3 regions of the Virgibacillus dokdonensis genome follow, and region 2 is predicted to be linked to each of the others. Evidence: riboswitches for the same ligand, from Rfam matches in the RefSeq annotation. Region 2 holds a riboswitch; each other region holds the start of a gene.
What was found. A riboswitch is a leader RNA that binds a small molecule or an ion and turns the genes downstream of it on or off. The one in region 2 is predicted to bind thiamine pyrophosphate.

Region 1 (5,964 bases), on a different contig from region 2:
AAATACGACCGATAAAACAGCCATAACAATAATTTCTTTTAAACGCCAGTTAGTCATCGCTGTTCACATCCTTTTTAGAAGGACTGTTAGCTGATATTGTCGTCGTCATAACGGTGTGAGAAGACCCACTATGTTCCATGTTGACAAAGACTTGTTCCAAGCCATTAAATACATCCTTACCATCTCCATCTAATCGTGTGGCGTAATGAATGGAGGATACGCGGATGTTTTGCTTTTTCATGGCTTCAATTTGGTCGTAAATGAGATTCATATAGTCGCCGCCACCTAATGGATAGAGAGAAAACTTTCCGGCTACCTCTTGTTTGATCTTATTGCTCTCTGCTTCGTTTAATCGTCGATCATCTTCAGCTAAAAATACATCCCCATCAGAATCTCCCGGACAACCGATAGAATAGGTACCACTAAATACGACATGGTAACCTGTTTGTGTGGCATGAAGAAATAAAGCCTTTGTGACATCAAATACATGGGTGATTTTCCCTCTCACACATGTGCCTATGTCCGTTGTTTTCACCCAAACTTTAGATGTGTCTACTTCTTTTAATGCTGTTGTAATAACATCCACAAAATGATCTGTCATCGGATAAATGGCAAAATCACAGCCAGCTATTCTACTGTTGTGGCAAGTATGAAATGGATTATTCAATTTTCTTCCTCCTTCTATGAATCATAGTTTTATAAATGTACCGCGATGAAATTGTGCTACAAGAGCAAAGGAACTCGTTTTGAACTTTTATAAACAAGTTTTCACATAGAACAAAGGCTCGGGGCGCCCGATTAGCAACGTAGCGAGTGGAACGAATCAACGAAAGTTTTAGGAATCATGCTCCTGCAACAGGAGTATGTCGGCGCCCTCCGGCAAGCCCGTCTTTAGTCGGCCTTCCTATTTAGAACGAACCGATGATGACTTATCGTAAGGCGATTTCGTGAAGTCGCCTAGTTGCTGGGCGCTGGAGCCGGACGTGGCTAAATAACTTAGTTAGTTTATCCACAGCTGCAAAATTTTATAATTTCCCACTAGCGTTGCATAAAAAGTAATGCTTCAAGTCAAGCGTTAATTTTCCATTTGAGACATAGGTAACAGAATTTTCTGATATATGTTATTTGTACACAATGAAAAAAAGACAACAGGCATGAGAGGTAGCCCTTCATCCATTTTTTGAATAGTATATACTTTTAAACGAATGGATCGTATGTTAAATCATCTAAGTGTAACACGTCTCCTGTCTCATATTGTGCTAGGGTCTCTGCAAAAATTCGCTCATTGTCCCACCTTCGTCGTCCACTGGACTCTCGCTCTGGTTCTTTACGCACTTTCAAAATAAAGGTTGCCATGGATTGATCGTAACCATCCTTTATCCAACGCAACATTTCCAGCAAGGTTCCTTTGAAACCTATTTTATTTTTCATTAGGATGATCAGGCAAAAGGTAATCATTGCAAGATAGACTTGATTATAAACGGCATTTTCACTCTTACCATATAATGTTGTAATGACCAAGTGTTGCTTGATCCATTTGAAAAACAACTCTATTTTCCAGCGGTTTCGGTAGATATCGCTGATTTCTTGCGCACTGCGCTTGGCGTCGTTACACACAATCCGAATAGGCTTGCCATTACTATCTGTTGTCTCTATCAATTGTAATGGATGTTTCATGTTTCCGATTGTCACCATGGCATGGCGTGTGATGGGAGAAGATGGATCCACGAGTAACTCTTCCACGACGTGTACCACTGTATTGGCTTTGATACGCGTTGCAAATTTTATTCCTTTTTCCGAATAGGCATCGAACTTCGCAAAGTTGAAGTACCCGCGATCGAATACATGAAGCACATCTAACTGATAAACAATTAATTCATCCAGCTGTGTCTCATCCGCTGGTCGGGCTGGCGTTAGAATCATCTTATCTAGCGAGAGCGTATCATTGCACAACCTAATTGAAGTGTGCATTTTAATCCCGGCTTTTGTTTCTCGAAAATCAGCCCATTCATAGCCACTAAGACACATGGAAATAGTCGATGAATCAATCAAATGCAGCTGAAGCAATGCCTTTCCTGCTTTCACAGGTCCTAGTGTATACTGTACCTTTTGAATGAGATGACGAAGAATAGCTTCTGGTATTTCATGTGGGATTTGTCTATTCTTACGCGAGAGTTGTGACTTACTGATACTGTCTATACCTACTAATCGCTGCACCGTTTTTTTGCGTGAAACAGACTGACTGATTACTGCAAGATTTTCTGATTTTTTAAGTTGTGCGTAAATAAATAAGCGAATATAGGCAATGGTATCTAGCTTTTTCACATACTTGTCTACCCCTTCTATATCAATCATTTTTTGAATAACTTTTGTATCTAATGGATGAATGTATTCCTTGAATACCATTTTTATGGTATGATTGTCCATGAAAGACTCCTTATAATTTGGGATTTGGACAGGACTACCATTCCCTTATTATAAGGTTTTTTTATGCGTTTTTGTATTGATAATTCCTATTATTCTTAGTATTGACACAAGGTGTTTTTTCTTGACTACTTTATAAAAAATTTATGCAACGCTAGTGATAATTTCCTAGACCACAAAAAAGACTGCTTTCGTGAAGAAGGCAGTCTTTACCAAATAGACTATGTATGTTGTACTCTCTGGTTTTGACTGCACTTCCCCACGCTAGTATTATCCAGATCGGGTAATAAGGGTCAGAAATTATCCTCTCAGCCATCTAAAATAGCTCCCCTAGTGCAAATAGTTATGCGGTTTTATAGTTTGTTATAGTGAATTATAGTATAGAACGTCAAAGTTCACAACCAATTCGTTTGAAGCTTATAACTAAATTGCACAGTAAATACCATTTCCCTATCGAAAATAGCAGTATATATGCTTTTGTTTAAATTTGTTTTCGAAAAGGTTATTCGGTCCATTTCATACTAAATAGTATATGGAGATTCGAAAAATATATGTTGATTGTGAAATTGCACAGTTGTTTGTGCTTTAGCTTTATTTCAAGTTGTTAAGTTCAGTTTAAAAACTCGTTTAATTCGAAATAATTATTTAATTAAGATAATATGTTGAATATACAGATTGGAGAGACCTAACTGAAGGAAGGAAAGGGGAATTCGTGCATGTATGATTACATTATTATTGGTGGAGGTATTGTAGGTTTAGCAACTGCATGGCAGCTGAAAACAAAGCATCCGCATTCATCCATTGCCGTATTGGAGAAAGAAGAAGCATGGGCAGCTCATCAAACAGGGAGAAACAGTGGGGTCATTCATAGTGGTATTTATTATAAACCTGGTAGCTTAAAGGCCCAATTAGCGGTGAGGGGTAGAAATTCTATGATTGCATTTTGTCAAAAATATGAGGTGGAGCATGAAGTTTGTGGCAAAATCATTGTAGCTACAAGAAAGCGAGAACTACCGTTTATGGATCAACTGTATCACCGAGGTTGTAAAAATGGTTTACAAATAACAAAATTACAAAGAGAGGAAGTTATTGATCATGAGCCATATGTTCAAGCAGAAGGAGGATTGTATATACCGACAACAGGTATTGTGGATTATCAACAGGTGGCTTATAAATTAGTAGAGTTACTCGCAAACCAAGGAGTTGAGTTGTTTTTAAATACACAAGCACATCAAATGAATGAGAAAGGATTTGAAGTAACGATAGATACGAATCATCAATCTTTGATCGCTAGAAAGGTTATCAATTGTGCGGGATTGCATAGCGACCAATTGGTTAAACAGTCGGGTATTTTAGCGGATGTAAAGATTATCCCTTTTCGTGGGGAGTATTTTACATTAAAAGCAACGAAACATTATGTAGTAAAAAATTTGGTCTATCCAGTACCAGACCCAAAGTATCCATTTTTAGGCGTACATTTGACGAGAGGAATTCATGGTGAAGTGCATGCAGGTCCTAATGCAGTATGGAGTCTTAAAAAAGAAGGATACAATAAGTGGGACATAGATAGGAAAGAAGCACTAGCTACTTTGTTATTTCCAGGATTTTGGCGATTAGCAAAGGCAAATATAAAGGTGGGCGCAATGGAAATGTCGCGTTCTTTGTATAAAGCATTATTTGTAAAAAGTTTGCAGCGTTTTATTCCAGAAATCCAAACAGAAGATGTGATAAAAGCTCCATCTGGTGTACGCGCACAAGCTATGCTTCGAGATGGAACACTACTTGATGACTTTTTTATTATACCCGGAAAAAATGTGCTCCACGTTTGCAATGCACCTTCGCCCGCTGCAACAGCTTCGCTAGAGATTGGTAGGATGATAGCTGAACGGGCATCATTATCATAAGTTTTTTTCGCTATAGGAAAGCTTCATTTTACAATTTTATCACAAGGGGCCGAATTCGGGATCAAGTCCGAAGAGAGGGGGATACGAATGTGTAAAAATACAGAGGTAAAAGTTGTTATCATTGAAGATGATCCCATGGTGCAGGAAGTAAACAAAAAGATGGTAGAAAAAGTAAACGATTTCATCGTTGTCGCTACTGCAAGAGATGGAAAAACAGGTGTCGAGCATTGTCAAATCTATCAGCCCAATCTATATTACTCGATATTTATATGCCTGAACAAGATGGAATTCAAACGATAAAGGCGCTTCGACATCACAATATAAATGTGGAAGTAATTGTCATCTCTGCTGCAGAAGATAGGGAAATGGTTCGCAATATGATGCAGCATGGGGCGTTTGATTATCTTATAAAGCCATTTAAGTATAGTCGTTTAGTAGAGGCATTAAACAAGTATCGAGATTATCATTTTCATTTCTATGGCAACGATAGAGTTGACCAAGAAATGATTGACTTGTGGATCAATAAGCGGTCAGAAGCAAACCATAAAGCGAATGCGCTTCCAAAAGGATTGAATAAGCAAACATTACAGCAAATTACCAACTTATTAGAACGCAAAAATAGTTCTATTTCAGCTGATGAAGCAGCTTCCTGTATAGGAATTTCCCGAGTTACCGCAAGAAGGTATTTAGATTATTTAGAAAAAGGGGGTGCAGTTGAAATTGTCTTACAGTATGGAACTGTAGGCAGACCTGTAAATCGTTATCAGCTCATGCGTAAAGTGAATAAAAACAGCTCTTAATCCATCATATAATTATAGGTTTCACCCTCTTTTTTTAAAAGAATAAGAAAGTATAAAATTTATTGTTGGGTACCGATTTAGCGGAATAGCGACGTCCGGCTCCAGCACCCAGCAACTAGGCGACTTCACAAAATCGCCCTACGATCAGTCACCAGCGGTTCGTGCTAAATAGGAAGGCCGACTAAAAACGGCTTGCCTTAGGGCGTCGGCATATCCCTGTTTTAGTGCCAGGCTTCCTAAAACTTTAGTTGATTTGTTCCAGTCGCTACGTTTCTAAACGGGTTCTTGCGCCTTTGTTCAGTGTAATTAGGAGTAAATATTTTGAACAAAATGTCCAAAACGTACATTATGTTCAAAATATTTATCATTTTACTTGGAAGCGTTATCATTTGAACCATAACAATGGAGGGGGAGAGGAGTTATGCAGAAATATATATTCCTTATTATGGTCATTATAGGGCTGTTTTATTTAGCAGCTTGTAGTGGAGGTGATAAAGCAAATAATCATTCAGCGGCTAGCAATGGAGAGGCACAAGCAATTGTTTTTGGAACAGGTGGCACATCCGGAACCTATTATCCGATAGGAGGTGCTTTGAAGCCAGTTTTTGAAGAAAGTGAATTTGTAAATAATGTAACTGTTGAATCTACAGGTGCCTCTGTTGCTAACGTTCAAAATATGCAGAATGGATTGAATCAAATGAGCATTATCATGAGCGATGTTGGGTTTGATGCAATAGAGGGAACAGGTCAATTTGATGGAAACTCTGTAGATGTGCAAGCACTGGCGGGTATGTATCAAAATGTTGTTCAAATTGTTGCTACTACTGATAGCGGGA
Region 2 (5,964 bases):
GCGAAGCATATCTGCATAACCTATCATGGTAGTAAGTGGTGTTTTTAATTCATGACTAATACTCCCAATAAATGTTTCTTGTCTTTGATTGGCTTCTTTTAACTGAGAAATCATTTCTTCAATATGTTCAGCCATAAAATTAAAATTGCGGGATAATTCCTCAACCTCAACATAGCTGCTAACACTCGTTCGTTCTTCAAAATTTCCTTTAGTAATCTGTTTCGTTGCTTTCGATAATTTATAGATCGGTTTTGTCAGTAGCCATGCAGTGACTAGCATGACGATTGCACCTATTCCAATCATCAGCAGCGTAATATACATATACATTGTCCATTGGTCATTTTTACTCGCAAAAATATCGGATATTTCTCGAAAGTTTTCAATGTAGAATAAATCTTCATGTAATTGCAGTGGTGTCATAGCGTGAAGAAAATATTTCCCATTAACATTTTTTACTTGGTAGCCTTTAGATTGATTCGATACTTGTGTAACGGCATCGTTACTTAAATCTTCATTAAAATTATCGTATACGACATGTCCGTCCTGGTTACTAATACGAAAAGTAAGTTCTCCACCAGATTCATAAATGGTTAAGGAGGAGGCAACGGTTATGAGTAGCTCTTCATTGGATATTGATTCCTTGTTTTTTTCATCAGCGAAGTAAAAATCCGATACGGAAGCCTCTCGTAGTTCTTTTTGTAGCGAGTATCTTAAAATATCATTTTCCTCAAATACAGAAGTGGCTTCGCGCTTGATAGAATCTTGAAAAGCGGAGTCAATTAATATATAACTTCCAATGCTGAAGCAGGAGACAGATACGATCATCGTGGAATAAAATATTTTCCAGAATAACTTCATGCTATACCTCCAGTCTATAGCCCACCTTATAGACTGCTACGATTTTATCCTTTAAACCAAGCTTTTGTCGCATACGTTGTACGTGCAGGTCAATCGTCCTGCTTTCGCCGACAAAATCTTCTCCCCATACTTTCATAGAGATGTTACTCCGAAATAGAGCAATATTTTTATTGTTGATAAATAATAATAATAAGTCGTACTCTTTCGCTGTTAGATTAACAGTTTTTCCTGATTTGGTTACGACTCTGGAAAGCGTATCTATTTTTATATCAAACAATTCTATAAATTGTTTGTTTTTATCATATCTGCGTAAAACAGTTTCCACTCGGGCTAGTAATTCTACGATTTCAAAAGGTTTCGTTAGGTAGTCTTCCGCTCCAAGCTTTAACCCTTTTACTTTATCCGTTACATCTGATTTGGCAGTTAAAAATATGACTGGTATATCGTAAGGCTGGATATATTCTAGTAAATCATAGCCATTAATTTTGGGGAGCATAATATCTAAAATTGCTAAATCAAAATGATTTGCTTCAATCATATCAGCAGCTTGTTCTCCATCATAGGCACAGAAACATTCATATCCTGCATCTCCGAGACTCATTTTTATTAAGTCAGATATTGGTTTTTCATCTTCAACGATTAGTATTCGAACCATTGGGCAAACCTCCCTCTCTTTCATTATAAATTATCTGTGTAACAATGTTGTATCATATCTATCTGGTATATATATCCTTTCGAAATCTATAGGTTATAATAGGCTGTTAGCAAGCTATTGTATCGTTCTACCTAAGGAATAAAGAAAGCTACGACATGTCACCAAGTCTTTATGGTGATAGCCGTAGCTTTTAAATGATGAGCTTTACATTTTTAGGGCGGTTTTTTATGAAGTTAAAAATCTGTAGATCATGCCGCCTGATATTGGTCCAAAATAATTATTGCTTTTTTAGTTTATTGCTTTTAATAGTCATTTCAACGGATAAAGATTTGCAAAGAATTATAAGTTTTGGGCAGCAACAGGGACAGGCCACATGGCTTGATGTTCTGCCATGTCCCAGAACATATATTCAAAATAGCTCGTTTTCACAACGATATCTTCCAAGATGGTTAACTCGTGTTCTGGTTTATCTTCCGCAATTGTATTAATTAAATCAATGCAATCGTTAGCCAGTGCTGTAAAATCTTCGGAGGAATACATTTGTACCCAATTGCCATAAAATTCATGTTCCAAGGCGTTTGGCCAGGCTGCCAATGCTTTGCCAATGTAATTATAACTCCAAGCACAAGCGAGTACGGCGGCGACTGTATTTTCTATGCCACCTTGTTGTGCCACATTTAGCATATAACTTGTGTATGCAGTCGTTGTTGCCGCCGCTTCTGTTTCTTCTAATTCATCAGCAGTTATGCCAAACTTGCTTGCATAGTTACGATGTAAATCCATTTCCATATGCAAGGTTCCATGAAGTAAATTGGCAAACGTTGTCATTGTTGATAAATCATGTGCTTTCGCGCTTCCTAGTGCAAACAAGCGAGAATATTCTATTAAATAAACATAGTCTTGCTTCATCCAGTGCTTGAACTTTTCCTTATCAAGCCAACCTTCTCCTAACCCTTTTACAAACGGATGCTCCAAATAGGATTTCCAAATTGGCTCTACCTTTTTCCATAAACGATCTGTAAATAGTTGTTGCATAATACTATATTCTCCTCTCGATAATTGAAATTATTTTAATGCTAGAGAAGATGTGGAAACAACAAACCTTTGTAGTTCAGGATAAGACGTACTTGCATCTGGAGAAAATAATAATCCCCATTCTACGATGTAAATAGAATGGGGAAGTGATTGCCTGATTATTACTATTCATGCAAGTTGTCACTTCCCTACGCTAGTACAAACTAGATCAGGTTCAAAGGGTCAAGTTTCCTTTCTCAGCAATAAAATTGCTCCCCTAGTGAGATATATAATAACACTATGTATTGCCATTAAAGCATAGATGGTAGATTTAGGCAAAGGAAGTGAGGATAGTAGTAGGTTATTTGCATCTTTTTGGTCTATTAAAAGGCGCTCTCATCAGGTAGGATAAGGGTATTGTGTGTAAAGGAGAGGGTTGTTCATGCTTTTAGAAGTTATTGCTACGAACTTAACGGATGTGATAGAAGCAGAGCAGTATGGAGCAGATCGGATTGAACTTAGCCCTGCGATGGCAGAAATAGGGCTTACACCAAGTTACGGTTTACTAAAAAAAGCGGTTGAAGCTGTCCATCTGCCTATAAATGTCATGGTTCGTCCGCATAGTCAATCATTTGTATACAACAAATACGATATAGACACGATGAAGGAAGATATAGATCTGATTAAAAAGATGGGTGCAAACGGTATCGTTATAGGGGCATTGACTGCTGAAAAAACAGTTGATGAGGAAGTGTTGAAACAGCTATTAGATGTGGCTGATGATTTAGAAGTAACTTTTCATCGGGCGTTTGATTTTGCTCGTGACCAAGAAGAAGCGTTAGCATGCTTGGCACAATATAAGCAAATAACGACAGTGTTAACTGCAGGAGGTAACTATAAAGCACCTGATGCAATTCCGCAGCTACAACGATTGATTCATTTGGCTGCGGATACACATGTAAATATGATGGTGGGGCATGGTTTAAAGCCAGCAACCTTTGCTGATGTATACGAGCAAGTGAAACCCCATGCATTCCACTTTGGTTCTGGCGCTAGAAGGAACGATTCATTCGCATATAAACTGGATCGCAGCAAGATACAACAAATAAAAAATATACTCCAAAAATAAATCTGACATAGGTAGAGCCTGAGCTTATTAAACAAGCTCAGGCTCGCTTCATGCATTATTTTTTTGATTTCGGATTGAAAGCGTCCTTAAACCCTTCACCGATAAAGTTGATGGATAAAATAGTTAATGTAATTAATAAACCTGGTGGTAGCCAAATCCACCACAGATTTTCAAACGTGCCAGGATCGCGTGCTGCTTGTAGCATATTGCCCCAGCTTGGTGTACCGACAGGAACCCCAAATCCAAGGTAACTAAGTCCTGTCTCCGCCACGATCATCGCTGCTAATAACAGCGTTGCTTGAACGATAATCGTTGACATGACGTTAGGTAATATATGTTTAATCATAACTTTAGAAGGCCTTGTTCCAATGGATATAGCACTCAACACATATTCATTTTCTTTTTCCGACATTACCTTGCTTCGAATTACCCTTGCAGCCCCTGTCCAGCTAAGCAAGCTGATAACAAGAATTAATGCTAACACTCCACTGTCAACAAAGATTGCTTGTAATACGATAACAAAAATGAGAAATGGGAAGTTCATCATGAAATCGGTAAATCGCATGAGAATGCTGTCTACTATGTTACCGTAATACCCTGAAATGGTTCCTATTATTGTCGCAATGGTTATAATAATGGTCATACAAGAAAAACCAATTAATAGTGACGTCCGCCCACCGTATAGCAGCATGGTGACAATATCTCTTCCAGCAGAATCTGCTCCAAGCCAATGTTCAGCAGAAGGCGGCACTTCAACGAGTCTTGGGTTAATACGGCTCGGATCAATGTCTGATAAAAGTGAAGCTGACATCGATAATGCTGTTACAACGAACAGGAAAATAAGACTTGCCATCGCAGGAATATTTCGGACAAACTTTTTACGAGCAATTCCCCATTGTGATAAGCTTTTCTTCTTTGGAGGGGCCAGCTGAACGGTTTGGTTTGTTGATGGTTCCATTTAATCTACCTCCTCCACTAATCTAATCGTATTCTAGGATCTACTAAAGCATAGAAAATATCAGCTAGTAGATTTCCGATAAGTGTCATTACGGTTAGTAGCATTGTAACTGCCATAACGACGGTGTAATCTCGATTATTAATGGAATCTACAAATAATTGCCCTACCCCTGGGTATGTGAAAATGGTTTCAATAATAACAGAACCGCCAATAATACCAGCTAAATCAAATCCTAATAATGTAACGATAGGAATAACAGAATTACGTAAAATATGTTTATTATATATTTTCCTTTCTGGCGTTCCTTTTGCACGTGCCATACGTACAAAATCTTTTTGAGAACTTTCAATCATGTCATTACGTAAAAATTGCGTATAGCTAGCAATGGGTAATAAACCAAGACATAATGACGGTAAGATAGCATGTTCTACTTTACTAATAATATATTCCCATGTTCCAGGATCTACCCCCGAACCAATACTTCCAGTCGCTGGAAGCCATCCTAATTGAAAGGAAACAAAGTAAATAAACAATAAGGCTGCTACAAAACTCGGCATGGCAAGTGCTAAATAATTTAATACTTGTACACCATAGTCGCCTAATGTGTAGGGATGGCGGCCTGCGTATCTCCCCATTAAAAAGGAAACTATGTATGTAATAATCATGGCTACGACGGCTAATAATATGGTATTAGGCAGTCGCGATAATATTAATTCTGAAGCGGGCATTTTATGCACGAAGGATTGTCCAAAATCCCCTTGAAAAAATCCACTAATCCAGTTTAAATACTGCACATAAATGGGATCGTTATAGCCAAGCTTCTCCCGCATTTCTTCAATATAAGCTGGATCTGTATTTAATGGATCAATCCTCCCTGTAAGGGCATCTCCTGGCATAAGGTTTGCCAGGAAAAATACCACTACAGAGACCAGGAAAATAATGGGGATCATGATGGCTATTCTTCGTAAAGTGTATATGAGCATATTATTTTCCCCTTATTTATTAGTTTTATAGTCTATTCTTCATCAGCGTTTGTTACCCACCATAAATGTGTGTCTTGCTGAGCTGTAAAGGAATTGGTGTGAACATTTTGTAGACGTTTGTTCACTGCATAGACGTCCACTGGTGCGTATAGGAAAATGTTTGGCAATTCATCGTTAATCAATTTTTGCCATTCAGCATATACATCTTTACGGTATTCTTGATCAAAAGCTTCATCGCTAAGTCCTTTTTCAATTAACTCATCTGACTCTTCATTCACCCAACGAGCAAAGTTTGATACGCTATCTGATTTCCACAAACCAGTTGGATCTGGGTCAGAAGCAAGCCCCCAAGCGCCCATAAATGTTT
Region 3 (5,964 bases), on a different contig from region 2:
GAATTTCAAAGAAAAGCATTGAGTATAAAGGTTAGTTTACAAACGTTATTCCCGAAGTTCTCAGCAAATATCATCCGACAAGTGGATAGAGAAGATTTAGATGTCTTGTATACTGTCCATCAACAGTATCAGGGCACTTCATCTGAGCGAGAAACATTAGAATATATTATTAAACACGTATATAAAATTCCTTATGAAATGATAGACAGTGAAGCAGGTTTATATAAGATTTTATTGTCTATTCACTATCAAACAAAGCAGTTACCCAATATTGTCCAGGATTACCTAATAGAAAAATGGCTGAGAGTTCCTGCTTTAAAATCTTTGCCTTTAAAACAGATAATTAAATCACAAACCTTCTTTTATCATTTTATAGAGCGCAGCTGGCAAGATCTTGTTAAACAATGCCTGCAAATGGAACAAGGGCAGATTAACGATGCATTTTTTATGTATGAAAGCAGTCCATTAGCAAATAATGATGTAAGAAGGTTAATGAATGATTTATTTCTTGAAGGAAAGTTATCTAAGGTGAAAGGCGTAACAATACCAGATGCTGTTCCTGAATGGATGCGTATGGGAATCGAAGAAGTCTCTAATAAAGAGAAAGTCGACACGCAACTAAAATATTTGTGCGATAAAATAGTAAATTGTTTATCTAGTGCTACTCAATATAAAGATTGGTTTCATATAAATGATTTAATTGCAGAACTTAAGGTGGCTTTAATAAAAAATAACAGTCATGTTGTCAAAGTAGAAAAAATCTTAAAAGATGTTAATAGTAAATTTATTCATTGGATGTTTAATCAATACCATACATTAACAAGTTTGCCGCCATATCCAAAACCAAAACTTGTTCATCACATTCCACATGTGATGAGTAAAAACAGACAAGGTGATGAAAAAATAGCGTTATTAGTCCTTGATGGGATGAATTTTGTTCAATGGCGAATGGTTCAAAGCTTTTTGAAAGAGAAAGATTTTTTATTTGAAGAGCAACAGGTCTATGCCTGGGTTCCAACTTTAACATCCGTATCGCGCCAAGCAATCTTCTCTGGAAATATTCCTATAACCTTCGGCAAAACGATTCAAACAACAACAGCGGAAGAAAGGCTTTGGAAATCGTTCTGGGAGAATCAAGGTGTCTTAAAACAATATGTCACCTATCAGAAGGGACTTGGAAACGAAAATTATGAACGTAATAATATTAAAGCTTTAAAACAACGGTCTACCAAAATATATGGTGCTGTTATAGACGTGATAGATCGGTTTACACATCATGCAGTACTTGGAGAAAAAAGCATTACTTCAAACATAACAATATGGCTACAAACAAACTATCTTGTGAATTTACTGTCTGATTTGACGGATGCTGGTTTTTCCATTTATCTAACATCTGATCATGGAAACACCGATGCAACTGGAGTTGGGCGTATATCCGAAGGTGTCCTTGTCGAGCAAAAAGGAGAGCGTGTACGAATTTATAATGATATGACGTTATATGAAGATGCTGCATCAAAACTACCTGTTCAAAAATGGCCTAGTATTGGCTTGCCTGAAAATTACCATGTTTTACTTGCAGAATATGGCCAAGCTTTTGTTCCTAAAAGCCAATCAATTGTAACACATGGTGGAGCTAGTATAGAAGAAGTAATTGTTCCTTTTGTAAAGGTACAAAAAAATGAAGGAAGTGGATTAGGTGAGTAAACCAGTCGGTTTTGATCAAAAAGTTTTGCTAAATCACCTGGATTATACAGCTAATCAAACCAAGAAGCATTCGCGTAAAGAGATGTACACCGTTTTAGACAACTATTTACGTGATGATATTACAGGTGTAAAATCAAGAAAAAATGCCATTACGATGTTAATGAAAATATGGTATCGAGTTGATGATGAGTTGAAACCAATTCGTGACGAAATTCTGGAGGAATTTAGTCAATTAACAAATGAAGAGAGGCTTCTTGTACACTGGGGATTAACGATTGCTGCGTACCCCTTTTTCAAAGATGTTTCGAATGAATTTGGTCGACTGTTTCAATTACAAGACGAAGTTTCAAGTAAAGCAATTAACAATCGGATGAAGGAAGCATATGGTGACCGAAGACGGGTTGAGGTTGCAACTAGCGCGGTATTAGGAAGTATGAAGGCTTGGAATATCATTCAACCAGTAAGTAAAAGTATTTATACTATAAGTGAAAAGATCATAATTACTAGTTCACTGATACAATCATTCTTCGTGCAAATTTTATTAAATGTATTGGATAGTGATGCACTACACGTAGATTTAATCGAAAATCATCCATTATTTTTCCCGTTTAACTGTGAACTAAATATCACAGAGTTACGGGAAAGAAAATCATTTTCTTTTTATCGCCAAGGAGTTAAAGATTTAGTAATTGAAAGAAATCCAATATAAAAACCCGCAGAATAAGGTTTTTTAGTATGTTTAAAAGAGGAGATGTCGTATCAAGTACATACTTTCCAGAGGGTGTAGAAATAAAAAACTGTGAGTTCGTTGAAGGTTTTTGTATCCTGGAAGCAATTGGACGTGATACAAATTAATATTATGAATTAATGATGGAACAAGAAAGGATAAAAGACTTCCAACAACTGAATTCGAAAAAGAATGACTATATACAGGCAGCAGATGTACTAAATTATATTCAATACTTGCTTCTTGAAAATGAAATGAGGTTTTCCGGAACAAGAACACTAGGAAATGAAAAATTATTGCCACTTCCACATCAAATAGAAGCAGTATATGGCAGAATGCTTCAAGTACCACAGACCTGTTTTTTGCTAGCAGACGACCCAGGTGCAGGTAAAACAATTATCAATTATGGCAGGTATGCTGATGAAGGAGTTAAAAGCACGGGTAGTCGTCAATCGTATTCTTATTCTAGTTCCACCTTTTGTTTGGAAACAATGGCAAGCAGAACTGAGTGAGAAATTTGGTCTACATTTTCACATTATCAATCGGAATGTGGTAAATGAATATGGAGTAAAAAACCCTTTTGCGGGAAATTCCTGCTGTCTAGCTTCGTGTATTGGGATATACGTGATGATGTAAGAGTACTTATGCAAGAAGCTAGTTTTTTGACTTAATAATAATTGACGAAGCTCATAAAATGGCTGCTTATACACAAGGAACTGCTAAGAAGAAAACCTTTAGAACAAAACTCTATCAGTTGGGAGAAGCATTGCTAAGAAAATCGGAACATTGTCTGTTGTTAACCGCAACACCACATAAAGAGGATAAGGAAAATTCAGACATTTAATGGAATTAAATGATGAAGACGTCTTTTCTAGTATGAGTATGGATGAGCCAATCCAGGAAACATTAGACGTTTAAAAGAAAATCTCAGCAATTTTGAATGGAACACTGATTTTTCCAAAACGTACGTCAAAGACAATTCCATTTTATTTTAGAGTTATATGATGCAGTAACGGAATATGGAACTCAATATTTCAATCGAGCAATAAATAATGGTAGTCAAAGTACGGCATTTGCGATGATGTTATTGCAAAGAAGACTAAGCTCATCTATTGAGGCAACTCTATTTATCCTTAAAAAGAAGATATAAAAGGTTGGTTAAATTATATAAACAAACCGATAAGGAACGTTCAAGATTTTTAAGGAAAATCAAGAAACTAGATACAGAAAATTATTTAGAAGAGGGTCTTGAACAATAAGAGAAATGGAATGTTCCGTTGGAAAAGTCGGTAGATGATATAGACTTAAAGGAATTGAAAAGAGAAATTCTTGTTTTACAGGGATTAAATATACGCAGAGCTTGAAGACACGTTATTAGGGGGCAGTAAAACTTGCTAAATCCCTTCAAATATGGCATAGTTACTTATGGAAAGACAACTATATAATAGCATACAAGCGTTGTAGGGGGACCAGTGTTGCTGGTTGAGATTGTATCCTTAAGATACGGACTCTTAGAACCTGATCTGGGTAAAACCAGCGTAGGGAACATGTCGACAAGAAAGTATCATTTGCATGTGCAAAAAGCCCTAGGTGTACGTAATCGCCTAAGGCTTTTTTTAAACTCATGCGTGCTTTTCAAAATGATAAACATCCAATATCAACAACAAATCTAAGAGAGAATGGATTGTTGCTAGACTTCCCAATCAGGTTATTTATCCATCAATGAAGGGAAAGCTAAGTCGATCGTGAAATAAAGTTTTCCTTATTCTCTGCACCTTACATAGCTGTAGTTATACTGGAGGAGGAGACAGATTGAAAAGATTTATTATGCTTAGTTTGCTCATTGTTTTACTAACAGCATGCAATGCAAATGACAGTGAGCAAGGTAAAGAAGAAAAATCAGCAGATAAAGCACGAAAAGAAGTTTCTGTAGTGCTTGATTGGACGCCAAATACGAATCATACAGGACTCTATGTAGCGAAGGAAAAAGGTTACTTTGAAGAGCAAGGATTGGATGTTGATATTAAGATGCCAGGAGAAGCAGGTGCTGATCAATTAGTGGCTTCTGGTAAGGCTGATTTTGGTGTAAGTTACCAAGAAGGGATTACGGAAGCAAGAGTACAAGATATCCCTATTGTATCAATTGCAGCAGTTATTCAGCATAATACGTCTGGATTTGCCTCGCCAAAGGAAAAAGATATTACCGAGCCTAAAGACTTCGAAGGAAAAACGTATGGCGGCTGGGGTGCCCCCCTTGAAAAAGCAGTAATTAGCTCGTTGATGAAGCAAGATGATGCTGACGTTGAGAAAGTGGACATTGTTAATATGGGCGATACCGATTTCTTTACTGCGGTAGAACGTGATATTGATTTTGCTTGGATATTTTATGGTTGGACAGGCATTGAAGCGGAACTTCGAAATGAAGAGATCAATATGGTTTATCTTACTGATTATACGGAAAAATTAGATTACTATACGCCAGTATTGGCAACCAATGAAACGATGATAGAAGAAGACCCAGATACGATTAAGCAATTTTTAGCTGCTGTAACAAAAGGGTATGAACTAGCAATTGAAAACCCTGATGAAGCGGCCGAGATTTTAATTCAAGCCGAGCCTGATTTGGACGCAGACTTAGTAAAGGCAAGTCAAAAATGGTTAGCGGATAAGTATCAAGATGATGCAGCTAGATGGGGCGAACAAAAACTAGAAGTATGGGAAAATTATTCGACCTGGATGTATGACAATGATTTACTTGATAAGCCTCTTGACAGTGAAAAAGCGTTTACGAATGAATTTTTACCAAACAACTAAGCAAGAGCAAGGATTCGTTAAACAATAAATGAGCAAACGTCACATTATTTTGTGGCGAACACTTAGATTCAAAACAGAAGTAACGGAGGAGACGTCATGGCTAATGCACTTGTAAGTGTACAAATTATACCAAAAACGAAAAACGGGGAAGATGTAATTCCTTATGTAGATGAAGCGATTGCGATTATTGATGCTTCTGGGGTTCCTTATCATGTAAGCCCTTTGGAAACGACGATGGAAGGGGAATTATCCAACTTGCTTGAGATTGTGGAGAAAATGAACCAGCGGATGGAAGAATTAGGTTGTCCAAGCGTTATTTCGCAAGTGAAGATATTTTTCCAGCCATCAGGGGCTTCGATGGATACGTTAACGGAGAAATATCGGTAATGGATAGGAATGTATTGAGAAGAGGATGGCGGCCAGCTTTGGTCCTCATCCTTTTGATTATCATTTGGGAGACAGCAAGTAAGCTATTTGAGGTTCCGGAATGGATCTTGCCTCCCCCTACATCTATTGGGCAAGAAACCATCATTGGCTGGAGCGATTACAATCATCATCTCTGGGCAACCATTCAACTATCTGTGATAGGATTTGTTATTGGCAGTAGTGTTGGAATCCTAGTTGCTATTTGTTTACATTTAGTGCCAGTTTTACGAGAGGCGATCTATCCATTATTAATAATTTCACAAAATATTCCAATCATTATTTTAGCTCCATTA

Region 1: linked by a shared signal. The riboswitch ahead of B2C77_RS03495 (IS4 family transposase) and the one ahead of tenA (thiaminase II) in region 2 are both predicted to bind thiamine pyrophosphate.
Region 3: linked by a shared signal. The riboswitch ahead of B2C77_RS14490 (ABC transporter substrate-binding protein) and the one ahead of tenA (thiaminase II) in region 2 are both predicted to bind thiamine pyrophosphate.

The regions. Positions count from the first base shown of each region.
Region 1 is NZ_LT745763.1:376,089-382,052, forward strand. Features, by position in the region: gene B2C77_RS03485 (ECF transporter S component) at 1-57, opposite strand, end outside; gene B2C77_RS03490 (YkoF family thiamine/hydroxymethylpyrimidine-binding protein) at 50-667, opposite strand; gene B2C77_RS03495 (IS4 family transposase) at 1,198-2,427, opposite strand; TPP riboswitch at 2,664-2,766, opposite strand; gene lhgO (L-2-hydroxyglutarate dehydrogenase) at 3,141-4,328, shown strand; gene B2C77_RS21310 (response regulator) at 4,416-4,628, shown strand; gene B2C77_RS03505 (response regulator) at 4,598-5,128, shown strand; gene B2C77_RS03510 (TAXI family TRAP transporter solute-binding subunit) at 5,550-5,964, shown strand, end outside.
Region 2 is NZ_LT745762.1:292,643-298,606, forward strand. Features, by position in the region: gene B2C77_RS01735 (sensor histidine kinase) at 1-858, opposite strand, end outside; gene B2C77_RS01740 (response regulator transcription factor) at 860-1,513, opposite strand; gene tenA (thiaminase II) at 1,853-2,548, opposite strand; TPP riboswitch at 2,717-2,816, opposite strand; gene B2C77_RS01750 (copper homeostasis protein CutC) at 2,970-3,656, shown strand; gene opp4C (oligopeptide ABC transporter permease) at 3,712-4,614, opposite strand; gene opp4B (oligopeptide ABC transporter permease) at 4,632-5,597, opposite strand; gene opp4A (oligopeptide ABC transporter substrate-binding protein) at 5,630-5,964, opposite strand, start outside.
Region 3 is NZ_LT745763.1:2,737,435-2,743,398, reverse strand. Features, by position in the region: gene pglZ (BREX-3 system phosphatase PglZ) at 1-1,704, shown strand, start outside; gene B2C77_RS14500 (hypothetical protein) at 1,697-2,413, shown strand; gene B2C77_RS14495 (hypothetical protein) at 2,572-2,943, shown strand; gene B2C77_RS21440 (DEAD/DEAH box helicase) at 3,126-3,275, shown strand; TPP riboswitch at 3,884-3,993, shown strand; gene B2C77_RS14490 (ABC transporter substrate-binding protein) at 4,244-5,245, shown strand; gene B2C77_RS14485 (thiamine-binding protein) at 5,342-5,632, shown strand; gene B2C77_RS14480 (ABC transporter permease) at 5,632-5,964, shown strand, end outside.